DNA from 2 places in the Acidovorax sp. GW821-FHT09A11 genome. Region 1 is predicted to be linked to the other one. Evidence: predicted binding sites of a transcription regulator. Region 1 holds the regulator's gene; the other holds the start of a gene.
The links. Region 1 encodes FNR, which switches genes on or off when oxygen is low (the NO sensors DNR and NnrR bind a similar motif). Its sites were predicted from a motif close to TTGATNNNNATCAA; they were not measured.
Positions count from the first base shown of each region.

Region 2: a site for FNR is predicted at 5,462-5,475, ahead of AC07PV_RS03830 (universal stress protein). Genes of this name have one in related genera too.

Region 1 is NZ_JBWKPS010000002.1:379,127-387,570, reverse strand. Features, by position in the region: gene ccoG (cytochrome c oxidase accessory protein CcoG) at 1-889, shown strand, start outside; gene AC07PV_RS05830 (FixH family protein) at 962-1,243, shown strand; gene AC07PV_RS05825 (hypothetical protein) at 1,295-1,588, shown strand; gene fnr (fumarate/nitrate reduction transcriptional regulator Fnr) at 1,654-2,376, opposite strand; gene hemN (oxygen-independent coproporphyrinogen III oxidase) at 2,563-3,945, shown strand; gene AC07PV_RS05810 (sulfite exporter TauE/SafE family protein) at 3,951-4,709, shown strand; gene AC07PV_RS05805 (cyclic di-GMP phosphodiesterase) at 4,920-6,218, shown strand; gene AC07PV_RS05800 (sensor domain-containing protein) at 6,215-8,444, shown strand, end outside.
Region 2 is NZ_JBWKPS010000001.1:837,209-845,652, reverse strand. Features, by position in the region: gene AC07PV_RS03865 (hypothetical protein) at 1-227, shown strand, start outside; gene AC07PV_RS03860 (helix-turn-helix transcriptional regulator) at 486-1,577, shown strand; gene AC07PV_RS03855 (NnrS family protein) at 1,683-2,873, opposite strand; gene AC07PV_RS03850 (DUF2249 domain-containing protein) at 2,896-3,189, opposite strand; gene AC07PV_RS03845 (PilZ domain-containing protein) at 3,412-3,786, opposite strand; gene AC07PV_RS03840 (hypothetical protein) at 4,053-4,547, shown strand; gene AC07PV_RS03835 (2OG-Fe dioxygenase family protein) at 4,657-5,436, shown strand; gene AC07PV_RS03830 (universal stress protein) at 5,560-5,997, shown strand; gene AC07PV_RS03825 (tripartite tricarboxylate transporter substrate binding protein) at 6,196-7,179, opposite strand; gene bktB (beta-ketothiolase BktB) at 7,353-8,444, opposite strand, start outside.

The DNA.
Region 1 (8,444 bases):
TTTCGTGCCCATCCGCGAGCTCGGCGCGGAACTGCTGGCGCTGCAGGGCAACTGGCAGATATTCTGGGTGCTGTTCTACGGCTTTGCCACGTATGGCAATGCGGGCTACATGCGCGAGCAGGTGTGCAAGTACATGTGCCCCTACGCGCGCTTTCAGAGCGCGATGTTCGACCGGGACACCCTGATCGTGAGCTATGACGTGGAACGCGGCGAGCCGCGCGGCCCGCGCAACAAGACGATCGACCACAAGGCCAAGGGCCTGGGTGACTGCATTGACTGCACCCTGTGCGTGCAGGTGTGTCCCGTGGGCATCGATATCCGCAAGGGCCTGCAGTACGAGTGCATTGGCTGCGGACTGTGCGTGGATGCGTGCAACACGGTGATGGACAAGATGCACTACCCCCGGGGGCTGATCCGCTTTTCCACGCAGAACGGCGTGGCGCAGCGCTGGAGCCAGTCGCAGATCCTGCGGCGCGTCCTGCGGCCTCGCGTGCTGATCTACACCGCCGTGCTGGTGGCACTGTGCGTGGGCATGATGGCCAGCCTGGTCACCCGCACGCCGCTCAAGGTGGATGTGGTGCGCGACCGCGCGGCCCTGTCGCGCATCGTGGCGGGCGGCAAGCTGGAGAATATCTACCGCCTGCAGATCATGAACGCCACCGAAGGCCCCCAGCGCTACCGCATCGGCGCCCGCGGCCTGGACGGGCTGGAGGTGGCCTCTGAAGCCGAGGTGGACATTGGCCCCGCGGAGTCCCGGTGGGTGGCCGTGCGCCTGCAGATACCGTATGGCTCCGCGCCCCCGGGCTCCCATGCCGTGCAGTTCGATGTGCAGGCGGTGGGCGCTGCGGCCCATGTGACCGAGAAGTCCGTATTCCTGGTGCCCCGATGAGGCGACGTGCACCCCGGTGCACGGCCCCGGGGACGTTGTATGACCGAGAAGATTTTTGAGGAGCAAGCACCCATGCCATCCAATCCAGCCATCGGCTCCGCCCCCGCCACCGCTGCGCCCTGGTGGAAATTCGGCCACGTCTGGCTGATCATCGCCGGCCCTGCCATCGTCATCGTGGCGGGCTTTGTCACGCTGTGGCTGGCGATTTCGCGGCCAGACCCCGTGGTCGCCGAGGACTACTACCGCCAGGGCATCGAAATCAACAAGACGCTGGAGGCTCCGGAGAAGAGCCTGGCCCCGGCCATGAAGGGCCGCAACCACGCGGCGACACCGGTTCAGGACCAGCCACGCTGAAACCCCTGGCCGAGCAGCGGGTCTGCGCGGCCTTACCAGGAGACAACCCCGATGTGGACGCAACGCCTGATGTGGATTGCATGGCCCGCCTTTCTGATGGCGGGCGCGATGGAGATGCTGGTTTTTGCGATGGTGGACCCGCAGGACCTGCATTGGTTCGGGCAGCCGCTGGCCCTGTCGCGCCAGGGCGTCTACACGCTCGCGTTCTTTGCGTTCTGGGCCATCACCATGGCCTCCAGCGCGTTGACCACGCTGCTGGCAATGTCGCCCTTTGAACTCAACCGCTGCCCCGTGCCCGAAGGCGAGCGCCCTGATGATTGCCGAAAGACATCATCCTGCCCTTGAACAGCGCACCGGCCGGGCTCCGGTGGCAAGGCGTTGCCGGGACGGGCGGACCTGGCTCGCCTTGCTCAGTGGCAGGCGGACTGGTTGTTCACGATGCGCTTGAGCGCGTCGGTCTCGAGGATGCGGACATGGCGCTGCTTGACTTCGACAATGCCTTCTTCCACAAACTTGGAGAAGGTGCGGCTCACGGTCTCGAGCTTGAGGCCCAGGTAGCTGCCGATCTCCTCGCGCGTCATGCGCAGCACCAGCTCGGACTGCGAGAATCCGCGGGCGTGCAGGCGCTGCACCAGATTGAGCAGGAACGCTGCCAGGCGCTCCTCGGCACGCATGCTGCCCAGCAGCAGCATCACGCCGTGTTCGCGCACGATCTCGCGGCTCATGATCTTGTGCACGTGGTGCTGCAGCGCGGTGACCTCGCGGGACAGTTCCTCGATGCGGTCAAACGGCATGACGCAGACCTCGGCGTCTTCCAGGGCCACCGCATCGCAGGTGTGGTGGTCATTCACGATGCCGTCCAGGCCGATGATCTCGCCCGCCATCTGGAACCCCGTGACCTGGTCGCGCCCGTCCTCGGTGGCCACGCAGGTCTTGAAAAAGCCGGTGCGGATGGCATAAAGCGAGGTGAACGACTCACCATTGCGAAACAGCGTGCCGCCGCGCTTCACCTTGCGGCGAACTGCAACGACCTCGTCGATGCGGTGCAGTTGCTCTTCGCTCAGGCCCACCGGCATGCACAGCTCGCGCAGGTTGCAATTGGAACAGGCGACTTTGATGGTGAGCGGGTTCATAGGCACAGGGCGGAGTTAGGTTTCGAGCATACCGCCCGATGGCCGAAGAGGGAGTCTCTTGGAGGGCGGGCAGGCGACTGACATGCATCAAATTGTCGCTGTTCCGGCCACTCCATCACTTGATTCATGTCAAGGACATGGGGGGCAGCTTACGGCACAGTCAAGGTGTACGCAAGGATTCGCCCCATGACCGCTGTTTCGCCTGACCTGCTGCGCCGTTTTGACGTACCAGGCCCCCGCTATACCTCCTATCCGACGGCCGACCGGTTTGTGGAAGCCTTCGGCCAGGAGGACTACGCCCTCGCCCTCGAGCAGCGCCGCATGGGCACCCTGACCAAGGCGCTGCCCTTGTCCCTGTATGTGCACATCCCCTTTTGCGAGTCGCTGTGCTACTACTGCGCCTGCAACAAGATCATCACCAAGCACCACGACCGGGCTGAAGTCTATCTGCGCTATCTCAGCCGCGAGATCGATCTGCACACGGCGCACTGCGGCACGGGCCAGGTGGTGAGCCAGCTGCACCTGGGCGGCGGCACCCCCACCTTCCTGTCGGACGATGGCTTGCGGGAACTCATGGCGATGCTCCAGCGCAGCTTCACCCTGGCGCCGGGCGGGGAGTACTCTATCGAGGTGGACCCCCGTACCGTCAATGCCGACCGGCTTGCCGTGCTCGCGGAGCTTGGATTCAACCGGCTGAGTTTTGGCGTGCAGGATTTTGACCCCGAGGTCCAGAAGGCGGTGCACCGCATCCAGCCCGCCGAACAGGTGTTTTCGCTGGTGGAATCCGCGCGCTCGCTCGGCTTCGAATCGATCAATGTGGACCTGATCTACGGGTTGCCGCGCCAGACGCCGGAGTCGTTCGACCGCACGCTGGCGCAGGTGGTTCAGTTGCGGCCTGATCGCATTGCGCTGTATGCCTATGCCCACCTGCCGGAGCGGTTCAAGCCCCAGCGCCGCATCCTCTCCGCCGAACTGCCCGCAGCCTCCGGCAAGGTGTCGATGCTCTCCCGTTCGCTCGACGCGTTCATGGGCGCCGGCTATGTGTATGTGGGGATGGACCACTTCGCGCTGCCGGAGGACTCGCTGGCCGTCGCCAAGCGGCAGGGCCGCCTGCACCGTAACTTCCAGGGCTACAGCACCCAGCCCGACTGCGACCTGATCGGCCTGGGCGTGTCGGCCATTGGCAGGGTCGGCGCCACCTACAGCCAGAACGCCAAGACCCTGGATGAGTACTACGACCTGCTGAACCAGGGGCGTCTGCCTGTGGTGCGTGGCCTGGCCCTGACGCGGGACGACCTCGTGCGCCGCGCCGTCATCATGTCCTTGATGTGCCAGGGAGAACTGCTGTTCGAGCCCATGGAACAGGCCTGGCTCCTCGATTTTCGGCACTATTTCTCCGCCGAACTGGCGCAACTCGACACCATGGCCGAGCAGGGGCTGGTCAAGGTGAGGCCCGACGGTGTCGAGGTCACGGCCATGGGCTGGTTCTTCGTGCGCGGCATCGCCATGGTTTTCGACCGATATCTGCAGGCAGACCGCAACCGAGCGCGTTTTTCACGCATCATCTGAATCCCATGCTTGCAACGGTTGCCTCGACTGCCTTGTTGATGGGGCTCGTTGGCGGGTCCCATTGCCTGGCCATGTGCTCGGCACCTTGTGGCGCCGTGGTGGGGCAGGGGAGCGCGGGCTGCGCATCCGCCCCGGGCGCCGGGGCGCCGGCGGAGGGGGCTCCCCCGAAGGTGCAGGCGGTGCGGTGGGCACCGCGCGGTGGCGTGGCCCGGCGGGCCGTGGCCTTTCATGCGGGCCGCCTGACGGGATATGCGCTGGCGGGCGGGCTGGCCGCCCTGGCCATGGACAGCCTGGCGTGGCTCACTCAGCAGACCATGGCACTGCGCCCGGCGTGGACCTTGATGCACGTCGCGGTGATGGCGTGGGGGCTGATGCTGATGGTCCAGGCGCGGCAGCCGCTCTGGGTGGAGCAGGCGGGCCGTGGCGTGTGGGAGCGCGTGCGGCCTCTGGTCCGTGCCCCGGGAGGCATTCTTGCCGCGGGGTTTCTCTGGGCGCTGATGCCCTGTGGCTTGCTGTATTCGGCGCTGCTGGTGGCTGCCTTGAGCGGAGGGCCCCTGGAGGGCGCATTGTCCATGGCGCTTTTTGGCATTGGCAGCGGCGTCTGGCTGGTCGGCGGGCCCTGGGCCTGGACGCGGTTGCGGGCCCGGCTCAACACCGTGCGCGCGGACTGGGGGACGCGCGCCGCCGGTGGCCTGCTCTGCGCGGTGGCAAGCTGGGCACTGTGGATGGACCTCGTCTACAAACCCTCGCTGTGGTGCCGCTAGCGTGCATTCGGGCCGCGGCGGCCTGAGGGCGCGGCGGTTTCGGTAACCCACATCCCCATGAGGGGGATTGCCCCGCCCCGCGCCTTCGGGCAGGCAAGTGTTGCCGTGCCGCCGCGGCGCGGGTGGGCTCCTTCGACAAGGCCTTCGAACTGGCGATAATCTGTGTAACTATTGGTGGCATTCACGTCTCCATGTTTCGCGCGCCCCGAAGTGAACTCCTCCATCCTCATCGATATCAGCCAACTGCGCGTCGGCATGTACATCCAGCTCGATGTGGGCTGGATGCACCATCCGTTCCCGGTGAGCAGTTTCCGGGTGGCATCGGCGGACCAGATCGCGACGTTGCGGGAACTGGGGCTCACCGAGGTGCGATACGTCCCCAAGAAAAGCGATCCGGAGCAACGGGAGCTGGTTCCGGCCGCCTGGAGCGTGCCGGAGATGACGGTGCCCTCGGCCCAGGGACCGGATGCCCCCGGCGCCACGGCCACCGTGGACCCGGAGGCGCAGCGCCGGCGCGAATTGCTGGAGGCGCAGAACCGCACCTTGGCGGCCTGCAACCAGCGGTTCGGAGAGGCCACCCGGCAGTACCAGGCACTCGAACGCGTTGCGTCCGAGCACCCGGACCAGGCCCGCACCAAGGGCGATGCGCTGGTGGCTGGCTGCGTATCGGAACTCCTCGAGAACGGTGACTCCGTCATCCGGTTGCTGTCGGAGGGCGTTGGCGAGCGCAATGCCCTGCACCCCATCAACGTGATGGTGATCTCCCTGCTGCTGGGCCGTGCCCTGGGCATGAAGAGCTCCGAGCTGCATGATCTCGGCATCGCGGCCCTGATCCATGACCTGGGCAAGCTCAAGCTGCCGCCGAACCTGCGCCAGCCCACGCCCTCGATGATCCCCATGGAGCGAACGCGCTACGAGTCCCACGTGGGCGAGTCCGTGGCATTCGCCACGCGCATGGGGCTGCCCGAAGCGGTGCTGACGGCCATTGCGCGGCATCACGAAATGGCCGATGGCAGCGGGTTCCCCCTGCGGCTGTCGGGGCCTGACCTGGGACGGGCGGGGCAGGTGCTGGCGCTGGTCAACCGGTACGACCGCATGTGCAACCCGGCCAACGGCGTGGATGCGCTCACGCCCCACGAGGCGTTGTCCGTCATCTTCGCGCAGCTCAAGGCGCGCTTCGATTCCGTGGTTCTGGGGGCATTCATCCGCATGATGGGGGTGTACCCGCCGGGCTCCATTGTCCAGTTGGTCAATGACCGCTATGCGATCGTTGCCTCGGTCAACTCGTCGCGGCCCCTGCGGCCCAAGGTCATCGTGCACGATTCCCGTGTGCCCAAGGACGAAGCACCGATCCTGGACCTGGAAACGGTGCCCGAGCTGGGCATCCGGCGCAGCCTCAAGCCCGCGCAGTTGCCGCGCGATGCGCTGGACTATCTCTCTCCCCGTCAGCGCATCTGTTACTTTTTCGAGCGTGCGGTCAGTCCCGGCAATGAAGAGGCAGGTTCGTGAGGGTTTCGCAATCCCACGGCTGGCTTGACGCGCTACAGGAAGCCGTCTGGCTTGTCGATGAGGCCAGCCTGCTCATCCTGCACGCGAATGCCGCCGCGCAGCGGCTGGTAGGGACCCCCGTGTCCGCCATGGTCGGTGCATCGGTGCTCGGCTTGGCCACCACGCCGCAGGACCAGGCGTTCTGGGGGGAGCCCGCCGAGGTGGTGGCGGGCGGCATCCATTCCCACACCCGTCTTCTGCGTGCGGATGGCACGCTGGTGCCCGTGGACCGGCAGGTAAGCCGCGTGCCCTGGGGCGCGGCGGGCGGCGATACGGTGTACATGCTGAGCATGCTGGACCGCAGTGCCCAGGAGGCCACCGAGCGCGAGCTGGAAACCCTGCTGTCCGAACTGCGCGCCACCCTGGACTCCGCGGCCGACGGCATGCTCGTCTGCAGCCTTGATGGCCGGGTGCGGGCGTTCAATCAGCGCCTTGCACAGCTGTGGAACATTCCGCGCGACCTGCTCCTTGAGCGTGACGATGGGGCGGTGTATGCCCACATGGCCACGCAGGTGAACGATGCGGCGGCCTATTCGGAGCGCCTGGCCGCGATTGCGCGCGAGCCGATGCAGGAGAGCACCGACATCCTGGTGCTGCGCAACGGCGCGGTGCTGGAGCTGCGCACGGTCCCCCAGTTCAGCCAGGGGCGGCCGGTGGGGCGTGTGTACTCGTTCCGGGACATCACCCGGCAGACCGAGATACAAGCCAGCCTGCGCCTTGCCGCCAGGGTGTTCGAATCCAGCCTGGACGCGATCTTCATCGCCGACAGCCAGCACCGGGTCCTGCGCATGAACCCGGGATGCGAGCGCCTCGTGGGCCCGTCGGCCAAGTCGTTCGAGGGCAACACGGCGGCCTCTCTCTTTGGCGGCGGCCCCGATGCGGCGTTCATGGAACAGGTGCTGCAAGGCTGGTCCAGAGAAGGCTTCTGGGAAGGCGAGCTGTGGCTTCCCCGGGACAACGGGACCTATTGCGCGGTGCAGCTGTCGTGGGTGGCGTTGCGCGACGACGAGGGGCGGCTGGTGCAGAGCATCGGCTTCATGCGCGACCTGACGCTGCAGCATGCGGCCCAGAAGCGCATCGAAGAGCTGGCGTACAGCGATGTGCTCACAGGGCTGCCCAACCGGCTGCTTCTGTCGCAGCGGGTGGACACGGCCATCCAGGGCGCCCGCCAGAGCGACACCGGTTTCGCGATCCTGTTCCTGGACCTCGACCGTTTCAAGATCATCAATGACTCGCTGGGCCATCCCTTTGGCGACCGGGTGCTGCAGCTGGTGGCCGAGCGATTGCAGGCCTGCCTGCGCCAGACGGACATGCTGTGCCGGCTGGGCGGGGATGAGTTCGTCATCTATCTGCACGGTGGGGATGCCGTGGTGGCCGAGAGCGTGGCGCGCCGCATCCTGGACGACATGCTCAAGCCCTTCATGCTCGACGGCATGGGTTTCTCCATCCAGTGCAGCATCGGCATGGCGCTGTACCCGCAGGACGGGGCCACGCTGGACGACCTCATCAAGCAGGCCGATACCGCCATGTACCGCGTCAAGGAGCGCGGCCGGGGCAGCTATGGCTTCTACCAGCCGCAAATGAACGCCAACCTGCTGTCGCGCATGCAGATGGAGCATGCGATGCGCCAGGCGCTGGGTCTGGACCGCATGGCGGTGCACTACCAGCCGCAGGTCAACATGGCCACGGGGCGCATCACGGGCGCCGAGGCCCTGATCCGCTGGACCGACCCTGAATTCGGCGCGGTCTCGCCCGGGCAGTTCATCCCCCTCGCGGAGGAGTCCGGCTACATCGTCACGCTGGGTGCCTGGGTCATGGAGCAGGCCGTGCGCGAGGCGGCGGTGTGGATGCACAGCGGCATGCCCATCATGATCTCGGTGAACGTGTCCGCGCTGGAGTTCCGCCAGCCCGATTTCGTGGACCGGATCACGCGCCTGCTGGCGGTGCACCAGCTGCCGCCCACGCTGCTGGAGCTGGAGCTGACCGAAACCATCCTGCTGCAGGATGCGCAGGAGATGGAGCAGCGCCTGCGCGTGCTGGCCGGCCTGGGCATTGGCCTCGCCATCGATGATTTCGGCACGGGCTATTCCAGCCTGGCGTACCTGAAGAAGCTGCCGATCCACAAGCTCAAGATCGACCAGTCGTTCGTGCGCGGGCTGCCCGACGACGATGGCGACCGGGCCATCG
Region 2 (8,444 bases), on a different contig from region 1:
TAGAGGCCCTGGCCCAGGGGTTGCCAGAAACCGATCCCAACTTCGAAGGCCTGTCCATCCGCGTGGAGCGGCACGACTTCACCGGTGTGCGCGACTCGCACGACGAGTTGCGGGCTGCGCACCTGCTGCATCTGGTCGAGGATGCGATTGAATCCGAGACAAGCCATTTTGGCGAGCTGCAGCCTTCCCCCCAGTGGGAACGCCAGTCACCTTCATCCCTGTTCTAAGGAAACCGCGAGGATGCTGCGCGGCTTGCGGGGGGGCGGGTACCCCCAAAGAGACACGCGGCGGGCCGCGCTGAAACCTTGCATGGAGGCCCGGCCGGGGCGCCGCGCCACCACGGGCCCGGCGCCAAAAAGCAGAGGCCATGCGTCCCCGGGGCGCCGCGCCCCACCCCTGGGGGTGGGTTGCTGTGGGGGGCCGGTGTGCTAGCTTTGCCTCCACGCATTGCCTGGATGCGCTGTGGCACATAACTCAACTACTCCATGCCTTTTTCCCGTATTCAGCGGCGCGCCCTGGCGCGCCTGCAACAGCTGGCCTGTCTGGACGTCAACGGTCCGCAGCTCATCGAACCCCTGCTGCATGAGCTGCACCACCTGATCGCCTTCGACACGAGCGGCTACTTCCACCCTGGCAGCGACGGCGCGCTGGATGTGTACATCGAGCCATCGCTGGCGCGTGACTTGATGCACCTGTACTTCGAGCCGCAGGTGAGGGCGAGCGAGCACAAGGTGATCCGCCGCAGCGCCCACGATTTCGCCGCCGCCGTGCGCGACGACCATGGGCCGCAGGTGATGGAGCAGCTGATCACCGTGCCGATGGGCGAGCTGCTGCGCAGCGACTTCTACAACCTGGCGCTGCGCCCTGCGGAACTGCTGGACTGCCTGAGCCTGGTGCTGCGCACGCCACAGGGGGCGGGCGTGGGCGCGCTCAAGCTGTATCGCAGGCCGCAGGCGCCGCGCTTCGGGGCCGAAGACGCAGCCCTGCTGGCCCGGCTGGAGCCGTGGCTGGCGCGCATCCTGCAGCCCGGCGAAGTGGATGCGCACGACAGCGTGGTGCATGAAAGCGCCATGCTGGTGGCCTCGCCGCAAGGGCAGCTGCTGTGGACATCGCCCCAGGCCGACCGGCTGATGGCGCTGGCGTTCGGGCCGCGCTGGTACCGGCGTGCCGAACTGCCGCCCGCGCTCCAGGCGCTGCTGCAGCGCCTGGAACATGCCCGCCAGGGGGGCAGCGTCCGCGCGCCGCCGCAGCTGGACCTGCGCAACGCCAGCGGCGCGTTTTCGCTGCGCGCGACACTGATGGCCGCCGCGGCCGGCGAAGGCCGGGCGGCGGGCATCCACATCACCCAGCGGGTCTCGCGCGTGGCGCAGCTGCTGCCCGCGTTGCGCGCGCTGGGCCTGCCGCAGCGCCAGCACGAGCTTGCGTACTGGCTCGCGCGCGGCCTGCCCGAGGCGCAGATCGCCACGCGGATGGGCATCAGCGAGAACACCACCACCTACCACCGCCGCCAGATCTACACACGGCTGGGCGTGCAAAGCCGGCTGGAGCTGCAGGACTACCTCTTCGCACCGGCATGAGGGAGGGCACGGCCAGCCGCGCGCACGCGCCCACGCACGCACCACGGACCCGGTGGGCTGGCGCCGGAGTGGAGATGGCCTTGACGGCGGCGCGGCGCACGGCCGCTACCCTGGATGGCCGTCGGCCCGTGGGCGGGACAGCACCGGCCAGTAGCGCACGGCGTACAGCGCAAAGCCTGCCGACCAGAGGGCGGCGGACAGCAGGCTGGCGTGCACCGTCTGCGCGGGGCTGGCGAGCGGCACCGCCACACGCACGGCGGCGGCCAGCAGCACCAGCAGGTAGCAGGCGGTGTCGCAGCGGTCCGCGCGCAGGGGCCGCCCCGTGTGGCCGCGCGCGGTGCGCGTCATCATTCCGATGATGAGACCGCCCACCGCGCCCACCGTCAGGGCGTGGGTGGCCAGGGAGGAGGCCGCCAGGCCCAGGTCGCCCAGGCAGCGAAGCAGCAGGTGCACGGGAATCCAGAGATAGGCCATGTGCAGCACCCAGACCAGCGGCACGCGCAGCGCCGTCCAGGGCTGCCACAGCGCCCAGCGCCAGGTGTGAGCCAGACAGGCGAATGCCGCGATGGTGGCCAGTGGCCATCCGCTCAGGCCCGTGGCGTCCGCGGCGAGCAGGGCCAGCACCGATCCCAGCGCGGCCTTTTCCACGGCAGGCCGCCGGGTTGCTTGCGCACCCGCCACGCCGTTGTTGGTGAACATGGGGATCACGCGCCCGCCCATGACGGCCAGGATGAAAAGAACCACGTCCAGCGCGATCCGGATGCCGAGCCCTGCGGGGACGGGAAAGACGCCCAGCTGCGACAGATGGAAAAGCAGCATGGCGGCGCCCAGCAGCAGGAGCAGCGCCACAAAGAAATAGTTGCGCTGGTTCCGCGCCTTCCAGAACGCAATGCCCAGGCTGGCCGCCGCGGCCAGCGGAAACGCCACGTTCACCACGGCGGCCGTGGCTGCGAAGGGTGTGAGCACCAGAATCCGTCCCGCCACCCACAGGGCGGCCAGCGCACCCAGGCGCCATCCCGTCGGGGTGGGAAGGTTGGTCCAGTTGCGGCCGGCGGTGAAGAGAAAGCCCACGATGACCGCCAGCGCGAAGCCGAACAGCATCTCGTGGGCATGCCAGAGCGGGCCCGCCAGATAGGGGCGGCCCAGCGCGCCGGAGAACTGCAGCGCCCACAAGGGAACGGACAGCGCTGCGAACACGCTTGCCAGCAGGTAGAACGGCCGGAAACCGAGCGCGAACAGGGCCAACCGCCGGGACGGGGCGGGGCGCGGTTCTTCCATGCCGATAGGGAGTGCCATGGCGGTAGGGCCCCGGCCCGGGCTACGCACCGCCGCAGGCGCCGCAGCATTGCCCGCTGCCGTGGCCCGGGGCGCGTTGTTTCTGGATGCGCACGCGCCATTGCGCGGGCCCGTTCTCCAGGTAGCTCCAGGTGAACTGGCCCGGCAGTTCTTCCTGGAACTGGTAGTACAGCGGCCGGGGATCGTGGTCGTTGACCAGGTCCATGGCCTGCCCGGCAGCCAGCTTGCCAAAGGCGAGAAAAATGGACGGATGGCGCTCGCGGGGGGCGATTGCGCGCACGTCGATGGTGGCTGCGGTGGTTGCTTGGTCTTGCATGGTGCTTAAAGATTCATGTTTTATGAATCTATTATGGCGCGTCCCGCCGGAACGTCAATTGATGAGTGTCAATGAATGGATGCCGTGAGGGATGCCGTGATGAATGCCGTCGCCATGCCGAGCCCGGGCAGGCACGGCGCGGTCAAGGGCGGGGCCTGCCTGTGCCTGTGCCTGCGCCCGCCGCAAGCCCGGCCGGCTTCGGCGCCGGGGGCCGTCGCTTGTTCAGGAAAGGGAGGAGGCCGCGGTCAGCTCGCCCAGGTCGCGTTCAAGCAGTGCGGGGTCGCCCAGCTGCAGCTCGATCAGGCGGCGCAGGTGGGTCACGCTGTCCAGGTCGATCCCGCGGCACAGCAGACCGGTGTGCAGCCCCTCCACGTGCGCGACCTCGGTGGACATGGCGATGTGGTTGCCGGTTTCGGCCAAGGGAATGGTGAGCTGGCACAGCATGCCGGTCTGCAGGTTCGCCTGCGCCGGTGCCACCAGCAGCGCGCCCTTGAGCGAAAGGTCCTGCACGTGGACGCTGAAGGCGTCGGTGGACGTGGTCAGCAAGGCCGGCGCGTCAAAGCCGACGCGGACAAAGTGGCGGCGTTCGTGGGGCATCGCTGTCTCCTGGACCGAAGCGGGTGGTGGCACATGCTACTCCAAGCCCGGCGGCTGCACGCATTTGCCGGGCACGCCGGGCCGCCGGATGAACCTGCTTCAGGCGGCGTGGGGCGGCGGCGGGCAGCCTGGTTCTGTCGCCATTTGCTTACATCTTTTGCGCGGATTCGGGTTTAGGGTAGGGCGGGCTTTGTTACAAATCAGGGTCCGCGCACCGCAGCCGCACATCGTGTGCTGTTCCGGGCGGTACAAGCAAGGAGTTCCCGATGAAAACCACAACCATGACCACGATGTCCACGATCCGTCTCCTCCTGTCTGGCGCGGCGGCCGCGCTGCTGCTCGCCGCGGCGGGCGGCGCGCATGCGCAGACCTACATCAATGCCACGGTGGGCGGCGAGCTGGCCCCCGGCGTGTACGGCCGAATCAACATCGGCAATGCGCCACCGCCGCCGCTGCTGTATGCCGAGCCGGTCATCATCCACCGCCCCGCGGTCGTGGTGCCGCGCTCGCCGATCTACCTCTACGTGCCGCCCGGCCATGCCAAGAACTGGGGCAAGCACTGTGCGCGCTACAACGCGTGCAGCCAGCCGGTGTACTTCGTGCAGGAGCCGCCACCACGCCGTGGCCCTCCGCACCGGGGCCCTGGCCGCGATGACCGCCGGTGGGATGACGACCATCGTCACGGCGGCAAGCAGGACCGCGACCATGACCGGGGCCGCGGCAACAATGGCAAGGGCCATGGACATGGCCACCGCGACTGACTGACTGACGGACCGCGCGGCGCACCTCCCTGCAAGGCCGCGCCGCGCTGCACCGCGTTTGCGCCATCGCAGACGCGGTGCCGGCACCAGCGGTTAAGCTCGGGCCTCTATGGCCCAAGTCACTTTTTCTCCCCCCTTCACCGCCCCCCAGGATGTCGCCAGCCAGCTGCGGCAGAACGGCTTTGCCGTCCTGTCGCCGGCGGACGTGGCCCGCTGGACGGGCTGCGCCCTGCCGGACTTGCTGGGCCTGAACGGCGACTGGGCGGGGCTGCCCCCCGATGATTTCCTCAAGGACGGCGGGCGCTACCGCCGCCGCCGCCATGCCTGCTTTGTGGTGCAGGACGGGCAGGTGCGGCAGGTGCCGCACCGCGCGCACTGGCAGCCTGTGGAGTACAACGCGCTGCATGGCGGCATGGAGCGCTGGTTTGCCCCCATGGAGCCCGCCACCGTCGCCCGGCCGGTGTGGCAGCAGCTGCTGGCAGCGCTGGCCGGGGTGTCCGATGCCGTGTTTGCGCGCTCCGAGGCGCCTGCATCCTGGTTCGTCGAGGCCCACCAGTTCCGCATCGACACCACCGACGGCATTGGCCGGCCCACCCCCGAGGGCGCCCACCGCGACGGCGTCGACCTGGTGGCCGTGTTCCTCGTGGGGCGCGAGGGCATCAAGGGCGGCGAGACGCGGGTGTTCGAGGCGGTGGGCCCCAGCGGCCAGCGCTTCACGCTGACCGAGCCGTGGTCCCTGCTGCTGCTGGACGACGCGCGCATGATCCATGAATCCACACCCATCCAGCCCCTGGCCGAGGGGGGGTATCGCGACACCCTCGTGGTCACCTGCCGCCGGGGTGGTTTCCAGGGGGCGGATGTGGTCGGGCAGGCCCCTGCGGGCCGCTGAACGCTGGCAAGGGAGTGCGTCCGATTTGATGCGAATCAAGATGCGCGGTATGGTGGGCGTTCAAACTGATGTCCATGGCCGGGCCACAAGCCAGGTCCCACACTCAACTCAAGGAGAAGCACCATGTTCAAGCACATTCTGGTTCCAGTCGACGGTTCCAACACCTCGATGCTCGCGGTCTCCAAGGCCGCGGCCCTGGCCAAGACCTTTGGCAGCGCCGTGACGGCGGTCTACGTGGTCGATCCCTATCCCTTCACGGGCGTGGGGGCTGATTTCGCCTACGGCCAGGCCCAGTACATCAACGCGGCCACCGCCGAGGCCAACAGCGCCCTGGATGCCACCAAGAAGGCCATGGCCGAGGCTGGCGTGCCGGTGACCACCGTGGTGGGCGAAGGCCACGCAGTGCATGAAGGCATCCTGCGCGCGCTGGAAAGCACGGGCGCCGATCTCATCGTGATGGGCTCGCACGGCCGCCGCGGACTTGAAAAGCTGGTGCTGGGCAGCGTCACGCAGCGCGTGCTGGGCGTGGTGCACATCCCGGTGCTGGTCGTGAGGGACTGAGCGCCATCCCCCATGAAGAACGGCTCCGAAAGGAGCCGTTCTTCATTTCAGTTCTCGATGGCGCCGCGCACCAGCGCATCCCACATTCCACAGCTCGTGGAACAGGCACGCCCTTCGCCGGTGCACCCGTGGATCTGGCTTTGCCAGGCCACCGGCTGCGTCCCCCTTCAGGGGGAAGGCGCGAAGCGCCTCAGGGGGTCACTCAATCTTCGCGCCCGAGGCTTCGACGATGCCCTTCCACTTGGCGTAGTCGGTCTTGAGCAGGGTGCCGAACTGCGCGGCGGACATGGCTTCCGGCTCCGCGCCCTGGGCATGGATGGCGGCCTTCATGTCGGCCGTGGCCAGGAGCTTGTTGATCTCGGCGTTGATGGCACTCACCACGGCGGCCGGCGTGCCGGCGGGGGCGAACACGCCGTACCAGGTGCTCACGTCGAAGTCCTTGAAGCCCGACTCGGCCACGGTGGGCACCTCGGGCAGGGACGAGCTGCGCTTGGCCGAGGTCACGGCCAGGGGGCGCAGCTTGCCGGACTTGATCTGGCCCATGGCCGAGGGCAGGGACGAGACCAGCAGGTCCACATTGCCCGCCAGCGCATCCATCAGCGCGGGATTGGATCCCTTGTAGGGAATGTGGCTCAGCTTCACGCCCGCGGCCTTCTCGAACAGGTCGCCCGCCAGGTGGATGGATGTGCCGTTGCCGGGCGAGCCATAGGTGATGGTCCCGGGCGCGGCCTTGGCGGCGGCCACCACGTCGGCCAGGGTCTTGTACTTGGAGTTGACGCTGGTGGCGATGACCACGGGCGTGTAGGCGACGTGGGCCACGGCGGTCAGGTCCTTGGTGGGGTCCCAGGGCAGGTTCTTGTAGAGCCAGGGGCCGATCACGAGGTTGTCCTTCTGGCCCATCACGAGGTCATAGCCCGTGGGGGCCGCCTTGACGGCCTCGCCGATGCCGATGGTGCCGCCGGCGCCCGCCTTGTTGTCGGCCACCACGGTCCACTTGGCGCTCTCGGTGAGCTTGGTGGCCACCAGGCGCGAGAGGATGTCGGTGCCGCCGCCGGGCGGGAAGGGCACGATCAGTCGGATGGGCTTGGTGGGGTAGGCCGCAGCCGGTGCGGGGGCCTGGGCGTGCGCGGTGGTGCCCATGGCGAAGGCGAGGGCGGTGAAGGAAAGCAGGGTGCGAATCATGGTGAGAGATGTCTCCGTCGGTTCAATATGGACAGGCGGCCGCGCAGGCGCGCTCCGCTCTGCTGGTCTTGGCGCCAGCACCCGCGGATGATCGCCGATCCTGCGCGGGGCTGGCCTTGCCGATACAGGGTGGCAACATCGCCACTGGCGATGGCAAGGCCGGGCGGCACGGGTCAGATGCGCTCGAAGATCGCTGCGATGCCCTGGCCGCCGCCAATGCACATCGTCACCAGCGCATAGCGGCCCTGCACGCGCTGCAGCTCATGCAGCGCCTTCACGGTGATGAGCGCACCGGTCGCACCGATGGGGTGGCCCAGCGAGATGCCCGAGCCGTTGGGGTTGACCTTGGCCGGGTCCAGGCCCAGGTCCTTGGTCACCGCGCAGGCCTGGGCGGCAAAGGCTTCGTTGGCTTCGATCACGTCCAGGTCGTTCACCGTAAGGCCTGCCTTTTTCAGCGCCAGTTGCGTGGCGGGCACGGGGCCGATCCCCATGTACTTGGGGTCCACGCCCGCGTGGGCATAGGCCACCAGGCGGGCCAGGGGCTTGGCGCCACGGGCCTTGGCGGCGCCGGCTTCCATCAGCACCACGGCGGCGGCGGCGTCGTTGATGCCCGAGGCGTTGCCGGCCGTCACCGTGCCGTTTTCCTTGAGGAACACGGGCTTGAGCCTGGCCAGGTCCTCCATCGTGGCGCCGGGGCGGAAGTGCTCGTCGGTGGCGTACAACACGTCGCCCTTCTTGCTTTTCAGGGTGACGGGCACGATCTGGTCCTTGAACAGGCCGTTTTGCGTGGCGCGCTCGGCCCTGTTGTGGCTTTCCACGGCCAACTTGTCCTGGTCTTCGCGGCTGATGCCCCACTTGGCGGCGATGTTCTCCGCCGTCACGCCCATGTGAATGTTGTGGAAGGGGTCGTGCAGCGCGCCGATCATCATGTCCACCATCTTGGTGTCGCCCATGCGGGCGCCCCAGCGCATGTTCAGGCTGGCAAAGGGCACGCGGCTCATGTTCTCGGCCCCGGCGCCAATGGCCACGTCGGTGTCGCCCAGCAGGATGGACTGGCCGGCGTTGACGATGGCCTGCAGGCCCGAGCCGCACAGGCGGTTCACGTTGTAGGCGGGCGTGCCTTCGCCGCAGCCGCCGTGGATGGCGGCCACGCGCGAGAGGTACATGTCCTTGGGCTCGGTGTTGACCACGTGGCCGAACACCACGTGGCCCACGTCCTTGCCTTCCACGTTGGCACGCGCGAGCGATTCGCGCACCACGAGCGC